DNA from 3 places in the Kitasatospora sp. NBC_00039 genome. Region 2 is predicted to be linked to each of the others. Evidence: riboswitches for the same ligand, from Rfam matches in the RefSeq annotation. Region 2 holds a riboswitch; each other region holds the start of a gene.
The links. Region 2 has a riboswitch for cobalamin ahead of OG286_RS12060 (cobalamin biosynthesis protein). Riboswitches for the same ligand answer to the same signal wherever they lie in the genome.
Positions count from the first base shown of each region.

Region 1: linked by a shared signal. The riboswitch ahead of OG286_RS31500 (HoxN/HupN/NixA family nickel/cobalt transporter) and the one ahead of OG286_RS12060 (cobalamin biosynthesis protein) in region 2 are both predicted to bind cobalamin.
Region 3: linked by a shared signal. The riboswitch ahead of OG286_RS31930 (CbtB domain-containing protein) and the one ahead of OG286_RS12060 (cobalamin biosynthesis protein) in region 2 are both predicted to bind cobalamin.

Region 1 covers NZ_CP108289.1:7,053,289-7,055,540, reverse strand. The annotation lists gene OG286_RS31500 (HoxN/HupN/NixA family nickel/cobalt transporter) at 1-945, opposite strand, end outside; cobalamin riboswitch at 978-1,170, opposite strand; gene OG286_RS31495 (ArsR/SmtB family transcription factor) at 1,253-1,681, shown strand; gene OG286_RS31490 (SRPBCC family protein) at 1,837-2,252, opposite strand, start outside.
Region 2 covers NZ_CP108289.1:2,706,715-2,708,966, reverse strand. The annotation lists gene OG286_RS12060 (cobalamin biosynthesis protein) at 1-829, opposite strand, end outside; cobalamin riboswitch at 925-1,056, opposite strand; gene OG286_RS12055 (helix-turn-helix domain-containing protein) at 1,308-2,018, shown strand; gene OG286_RS12050 (alpha/beta hydrolase) at 2,189-2,252, shown strand, end outside.
Region 3 covers NZ_CP108289.1:7,138,327-7,140,578, reverse strand. The annotation lists gene OG286_RS31935 (histidine phosphatase family protein) at 1-457, opposite strand, end outside; cobalamin riboswitch at 602-742, shown strand; gene OG286_RS31930 (CbtB domain-containing protein) at 777-992, shown strand; gene OG286_RS31925 (CbtA family protein) at 1,010-1,780, shown strand; gene OG286_RS31920 (carbohydrate-binding protein) at 1,953-2,252, opposite strand, start outside.

The DNA of each region.
Region 1 (2,252 bases), 4.3 Mb from region 2:
GTGCAGGACCCCGACCAGCTCGATGGTGCCGATGATGAACGCCACCGCGATCGACAGCCCGGTGATGGTCAGGTTGTAGTACACCTTGCGCACCGGGTTGGAGAACGCCCACTGGTACGCGAAGTTCATGAACGTCCCGTCCAGCGTGTCGAACAGGCTCATCCCCGCCGCGAACAGCAGCGGCAGGCAGACGATCGCGTACCAGGGCAGCCCGGAGGCCGCGCCCGAGCCGGCCATCACCATCAGGGTCACCTCGGTCGCGGTGTCGAAGCCGAGGCCGAGCACCATGCCGACCGGGAACATCTGGCCCGGCCGGGTGATCGAGCGGGTCGCCCGGTTCAGCACCCGGGCCAGGAAGCCACGCGAGTTGAGGTGCTCCTCCAGCTCGGCTTCGTCGAACTGCCCGGCGCGCATCGAGCGGAACACCTTCAGGATGCCGAACAGGGCGGCCAGGTTGAGCGCGCCGATCAGGTAGAGGAAGGCGCCGGAGGCGGAGGTGCCGACCACGCCGAGCCACTGGTGGGTGGCCGACTCGTCGTCCATCAGCGTGTTGGCCAGCTGCGCGCCGCCCGCCACCAGGGCGGCCATGATGACCACCATCGAGGAGTGGCCGAGGGCGAACCAGAAACCCACCGAGACCGGGCGCTTGCCGTCCGCCATCAGCTTGCGGGTGGTGTTGTCGATCACCGCGATGTGGTCGGCGTCGAAGGCGTGCCGCATCCCGAGGGTGTACGCGGTGATGCCCAGGCCCACCCCGAAGACCTGGGTGCCGACCTCGTACTTCTCCGGGGCGACCAGGAATATGAGCGTCCCGAACGCCACCACGTGCATGGCCAGGATCACACCGATCAACCCGGCCGTGCGGACGGTGTCCTCCCGCCTCCAGCGGAAAGTGGGCAGGACGGACGGCGCCGCCGGAGCAGCGGCGGTTTCGGGCACGGTCATCTGCGGATCACGCTCCAGCACCTCGTGGAAAGTCGTTCGTGAGATGCCGTGGCCGGTCTCCTGGCTGACGGGGCTTCCGTACCCGCCTTCCCAGGCGCGCGAGGCGCCCAGTGGCGTCGTGGGTACGGACGACTCCCCCGATCACAGTGGCGAGGGCCGCTCCGGACTTGAACCCCTGAGGGTTCGTCACCGGTCTTCCCGAGCACCACGGCGGGCAACACGGTAGGGCTCCCCGCATCACCCTTGCAAGGCTGCGCACCTGCGCAGGTGTCCAGGATCACAGGCCGGGGCCTGCGAGAATGTCCGCATGCATCTCGTACCGGCCGACCGCGCGGGTCAGCGCACCATCGACGGGCACCGGGTCTGCGAGGCCATCGCCGCCATCGGCGACACCGCGCACGTCCGGTCCTGGGCCGAGCGGTTCTCACTGCTCGCCGACCCGGGGCGGCTCTCCCTGCTGCTCGCCCTGCACCGCGCCGGTCCGCTCGCCGTCACCGACCTCGCCGTCGCCACCGGTATGCGCGACCCCGCCGTCTCACAGGCGCTGCGACTGCTCCGCACGGCCGGCGTGGTCACCGGAGACAAGGACGGACGCGTGGTGCGCTACCGGCTCGTGGATGATGCCATGCGCCCCCTGCTGGACGAATGCGCCGCCGCCGAGCACCACGAGCCGGCGCCCGACACCCCCGACGGCTCCGCGACCGACCGGCACGGGCCCACCGCCGCGGCCGGCTGACCCACCCGTCGCGGCTGACCCACCTGTCGGCCGACCCGCCCGGAAACCACCCCGGGCGAGGCCACCGGCCGCTCCGGGTGTGTCCGGCCGGCGGGGGCTCCTGAGCCGGCATCAACCGTTCCGGGCGACCGGGGCCACCCCTCCCGCGACCGGGGTCACCCCTCCCGCACCAGCCGCTCGAAGCGGCGGAGCGAGCGCCGGGCCAGCGGGTCGGTGGCGGGCCGCAGGGCGCGGGTGACCAGGCCGGCGGCGGGGAGACGGAAGGCACCGAGGAAGGCGAACCGGGTGCCGTCCGGCTCGGGGCGGGCGGCCATGCCGCCGAGCAGGAAGCGGCTGCGCATCAGGCACCAGCCGGGCGTCAGCTCGACGTCGAAACGGGCCCGCAGCCGGCTGTGGCCCACCACCAGGGCCTCGGTGCGGCCGCCCGCCGGGCCCGCGGTGAGGCGGACGGAGCGGAGGTCCGGCAGCCAGCGCGGCAGCCCGTCCTCCAGGTCCGCCGCGACGGCCCAGACCTGGTCGAACGGCGCGTCGATCACCGTCTCGCGGACGTCGGCGCCAGGGGTGACGGCGG
Region 2 (2,252 bases):
CCTCGCCCAGCACCGGCCGGTGCTCGATGCGCTCGCCGTAGCGCAGGGTGCCCCCGAGCCGGACGCCGACCGCTCCGGCGAAGGCCGACTCGGCCTGGCCCGCGTTGGGGCTCGGGTGCGCGGAGCCGTCCCGCCGCCAGACCCGCCAGGCGGTCCGGGGCTCGGGCGCGGCGGCCACCGTGAGCAGGGCGGTCAGCCGGGCGCCCGGCCAGCCCGCCACGTCGTCCAGCCGCGCCGAGGCCCAGCCGAACCGGGCGTGCCGCGGCGAACGGTGGCCGACCATCGCGTCCAGGGTGTTGACGGCCCGGAACGCCAGCAGCCCGGGCGTGCCCGCGACCGTGCCCCAGACCAGCGCGTTCACCACGGCGTCGGCGGTGTTCTCGGCGACCGACTCGACCACCGCGCGGGCGATCTGCTGTCCGTCCAGCGCACTCGGGTCGCGCCCGCACAGGTGCGGCAGCCGCGCGCGGGCCGCCGTCAGATCGCCCGCGGCCAGCGAGCGGCCGATGGTCCGGGCCTCACGGGTCAGCGAGGTGCCGCCGAGCACCGTCCAGGTCGCGGCGGCGGCCAGTGCGGCCCGGCCCAGCGGCCGGCGGCCGAGGACGCGCTCGGCGGCCACCGCGCCGGCGGCGACGGTGCCCACGCAGAGCGCGGTGTAGGCGGCGCCGGCGGCCCGGTGGTCGCGCCAGAGCCGCTTCTCCAGCCGGCCGGCCGCGCTGCCGAAGACGGCCACCGGGTGGCCGCGGCGCGGGTCGGCGAACCGGGCGTCGGCGAGATACCCCGCGACGGCGCCCAGCGCGAAGGCGGCGGCGCGGGTCAGCGGGCGCACGGCGGACAGCAGAGGGCTCGGAGGGGCGGGGCAGCCTGCATGGCGTGCATGTCCTCACTCAGGGTCCGCGCCCTGGATCGACGTACCGGGGGCGAGAGTCTCCTGGCTTCCGGGTCGAACGCACTTCCGGGCCTTCCAGCGGCTTCTGACGGCCCGCCGTGGCATCGTCCGGACGTGCTCCCCGGTGACAGTGGCGGGACCGCGCCGGACTCTCACCGGCTTCCTCTGCATGCCTCCGTATTGGCTGAAGGATCCCATCACGGGGCCGAACCGCGAGTCAACCAAGGTCACGGAGGGTTTGGTCACACGGTCTCCCCGTTTCCCGCCCCGTTCCCGTCCCCGTCGCTACCTCCGATCGCCACCCCCCGCAGGGGCATGACAGCCTGTGCGATCGTCCAGCGGCCTGTAGGCCCCTACAGTCGCGCTTCGTGCGTTCGGCGGCTGGGGCGGTCCGACCGCCGACCCCTACCGTCGGGCCATGCGACGAAGACAGCCCCCCGCCGTGCCCCCGGTGCCCTTCTCGCCCGCGGCCGCCCGCGCGCATCGCGCCGGCCTCGGCCTGACCCCCGAGCGGGTGGCCGAGGGCATGGCCGCGCACGGGGTGCGGCTGCTGCCCGCCCATGTGCTCGGCTGGGAGAGCGGCGAGCTGCGCCCGACCGAGGAGGAGTTCATCGCGCTGGCCCGCGCCCTCTGGTGCCCGCCCGCCCAGCTGATGGGGGTCCTCCCGGCCGGGCTGAGGGACTTCCGGGTCGCCCGCGAGCTCAACCAGGAGCACGCGGCCCGCAGGATCGGCATGGCCCTGCACCACTACCGGCGGGCCGAGGCCACCGGCGTCTGGGACGGCGACCAGGAGCAGACGTACGCACTCGCCCGGGTGCTCGGCCTGACCCTGCGCGAACTGGTCGCCGTGACGGGCCGTCGGGAGGAGCTCGACCAGCGGCTGCGGCAGTGCGTGGACGGCCGCTGGCAGGCGCACGTCAGGGCGATCGGCCGGATCGTGCCGGTGCACGAGGGCGACCTCGCCGCCGTGCTGACGGTGCTGCAGAACGAGAACCAGGTTTCCTCCCACTGGGGCGCCGGCAGCTGGGGCCCCCCGGTTCCGGTGGCGCGGAGCGAGCAGCCGGAGCAGCCGCTCGGCGAGCGGTTCTGGGAGCTGCTCGGGCGGCTGGGGACCGAGATCCCGGTCTGAGGGGCTCTCTCGCCCGCGCATGCGCACGCGGTCCCGCCCGCGCATGCGAGCGCCGTCCCGGCACGGGCCCGGCATGACCCGGACGGCCGTGCCCGGTGGCCGGGCGCCGCCCCCGCGAGTGGACTGGTGGGTACAGTGCCCAGTCCACGACCAACAGAGCGGGGAGCGATATGCGTTGGGGAACCGCAGCCGCCGTGGCGGCCGCCGCCGTCGGTGCCGGGGCCGTCGTGCTGG
Region 3 (2,252 bases), 4.4 Mb from region 2:
CGAGCGCGTGGTGGACCGCGGCCCGGACGACGTCCGGTTCCGTGACCACGACGACCCGTCCCGCCTCCGGGGCAAGGCCGTCGAGCCAGGTGGCGACCCTGGCGAGGAGATCGATCAGGCTCTCCCCGCCCTCCGGGGCGAAGTCCGGATCGGCCAGCCACCGGGCCACCGCCCCGGGCTCCGCGGCGGCCACCTCGTCAAGGCTCCGACCGCGCCAGCCGCCCATATCGCGCCCTCCGGGAGCGGACGGGGCCGAGGCCGGGAGGCCGAGGGCCTCGGCGGTCTCCCGGCACCGGGCCGACGGGGAGACAAGGACCTGGCCGGCGACCCGGATGCCGCCCGCGGCCTCCCGCGCCTGCCCCAGCCCCGCCGGGTCGAGCGGGCCGTCGTCGTCGAAGCGTGCCTGCCGCATCGCCTCGCTCATCGCCGCTGAGATCAATGTCACGCGCACTGTCACGCCGCTCCTCCTCTGCTTCCCCAACTGTCCTGCGGCATCGACCGATCGGTCCGTGCACCCGGCGCTGGGGCGCGCGTCCCGGGACGGACCGGAGGATTCGCGCCGCCCGCACGCTCTTGGCGCAACCGCCGGCAGCCGATACCTTCTGCTCGATATGACGACGGTATGACGGAAGTCCGGTGAGAATCCGGCACGGTCGCGCCACTGTAAGCCAGGCGTGCGCCGCCCCCACGGGGCGGTTCGCGCCAGGGAGTCAGACCCGATGCCGTCGTCGATGCACCATCTAGCGGGACGCGAGTTCCCGAGGAGGTCCCCTGCCATGGCACAGACCGCTGCCCCCGCAGCCATCCCCGCCGGCCCCCTGACCCTGCCCGTCAAGGCGATCCTGCCCTGGGCCGTGTTCTTCGGCATCATCATGCTGGCCCTGATCTACTTCGTCGGCGCCGAACAGGGCGCCACCTCCCTCATCTCCGGTGAGGACGTGCACGAATGGGTGCACGACGGCCGCCACCTGCTCGGCTTCCCCTGCCACTGAGAACGGGGAGCCCCGAAGTGAACTCCAGCACCGTCAGATCCCTGCTCGTCCGCGGCATGCTCGCCGGCCTCGCCGCCGGCCTGCTCGCCCTCGTCGTCGCCTACCTCCTCGGTGAACCCCGGATCGACGCCGCCATCGCCTACGAGGACGCCCACTCCGCCGACCACGGCATGGAGATGGAGATCGTCAGCCGCTCCCTGCAGTCCACCGCGGGCCTGGCCACCGGCGTCCTCGTCTACGGCGTCGCGCTGGGCGGTTTCGCCGCCCTCGCGTACTGCTTCGCGCTCGGCCGTATCGGCCGCTTCACCCCGCGGGCGACGGCCGCCCTGCTCTCCGGGGCGGCGCTGCTCGCCGTGTACGTCGTCCCGTTCCTCAAGTACCCCGCCAACCCGCCGTCGATCGGCGACCCGGAGACGATCGGCAAGCGCACCACGCTGTACTTCCTCATGATGGCGCTCAGCGTCCTGCTGGCCGTCGCCACCGTGACCGTCGGCAAGCGGCTCGCACCGCGCCTCGGCAACTGGTACGCCACCGTCACCGCCGTGGCCGGCTTCGCCGTGGCCATCGGCCTCGCCTACGCCTTCCTCCCCCCGATCAACGAAGTCCCCGAGGACTTCTCGGCCACCCTGCTCTGGCAGTTCCGCCTCGCGGCCCTCGCCATCCAGCTCACCCTCTGGACGTCCTTCGGTCTCCTCTTCGGCCACCTCGCCGAACGCGTGCTGGAGCCGAGGGCCGCCCCGGCCGCTGTACCCGCCGTGGCCCCGGAGGTCGCTGCCTCCGCAGGCTGAGAACACACCGGGCGGCCCGACGGGAATCCCCGTCGGGCCGCCCGGCCGTCGTTCACCACGTGCCGCTTCCGGAGAGACCCTGCTCCGGGCGTGCCCGTGGGTGCTGCGGGTGCCCGCGGGTGCCGGGCGTGCCGGCGGGTGCCCGCGGGTGCCGCGTCCGGACCTCCCGGTGTCAGTGGACGGCGATCCGGTCGAGGTTGGGGCCGCCGTCAGCGGTCGTCGAGGTGACCCGGACGGTGTTGGCTCCGGCCTTCAGCGCGACCGGGAGCGAGCTGGTCGCCCAGGTGTCCCAGCCCGCGGTGGGCGGGAACGGGTGCCCGGCGGCGATCCGGGTGCCGTTGACGGTGATGTCCATCGGCCGGTCGGCGGCGGCGCCGTTGGCGTACGTCAGATCGAGGGTGGCTCCGGACGCGGCGGCCGCCCGAACCGTCCACTCGGCGTAACTCCCGGCGGCGTTGCCCAGGTTGACGAA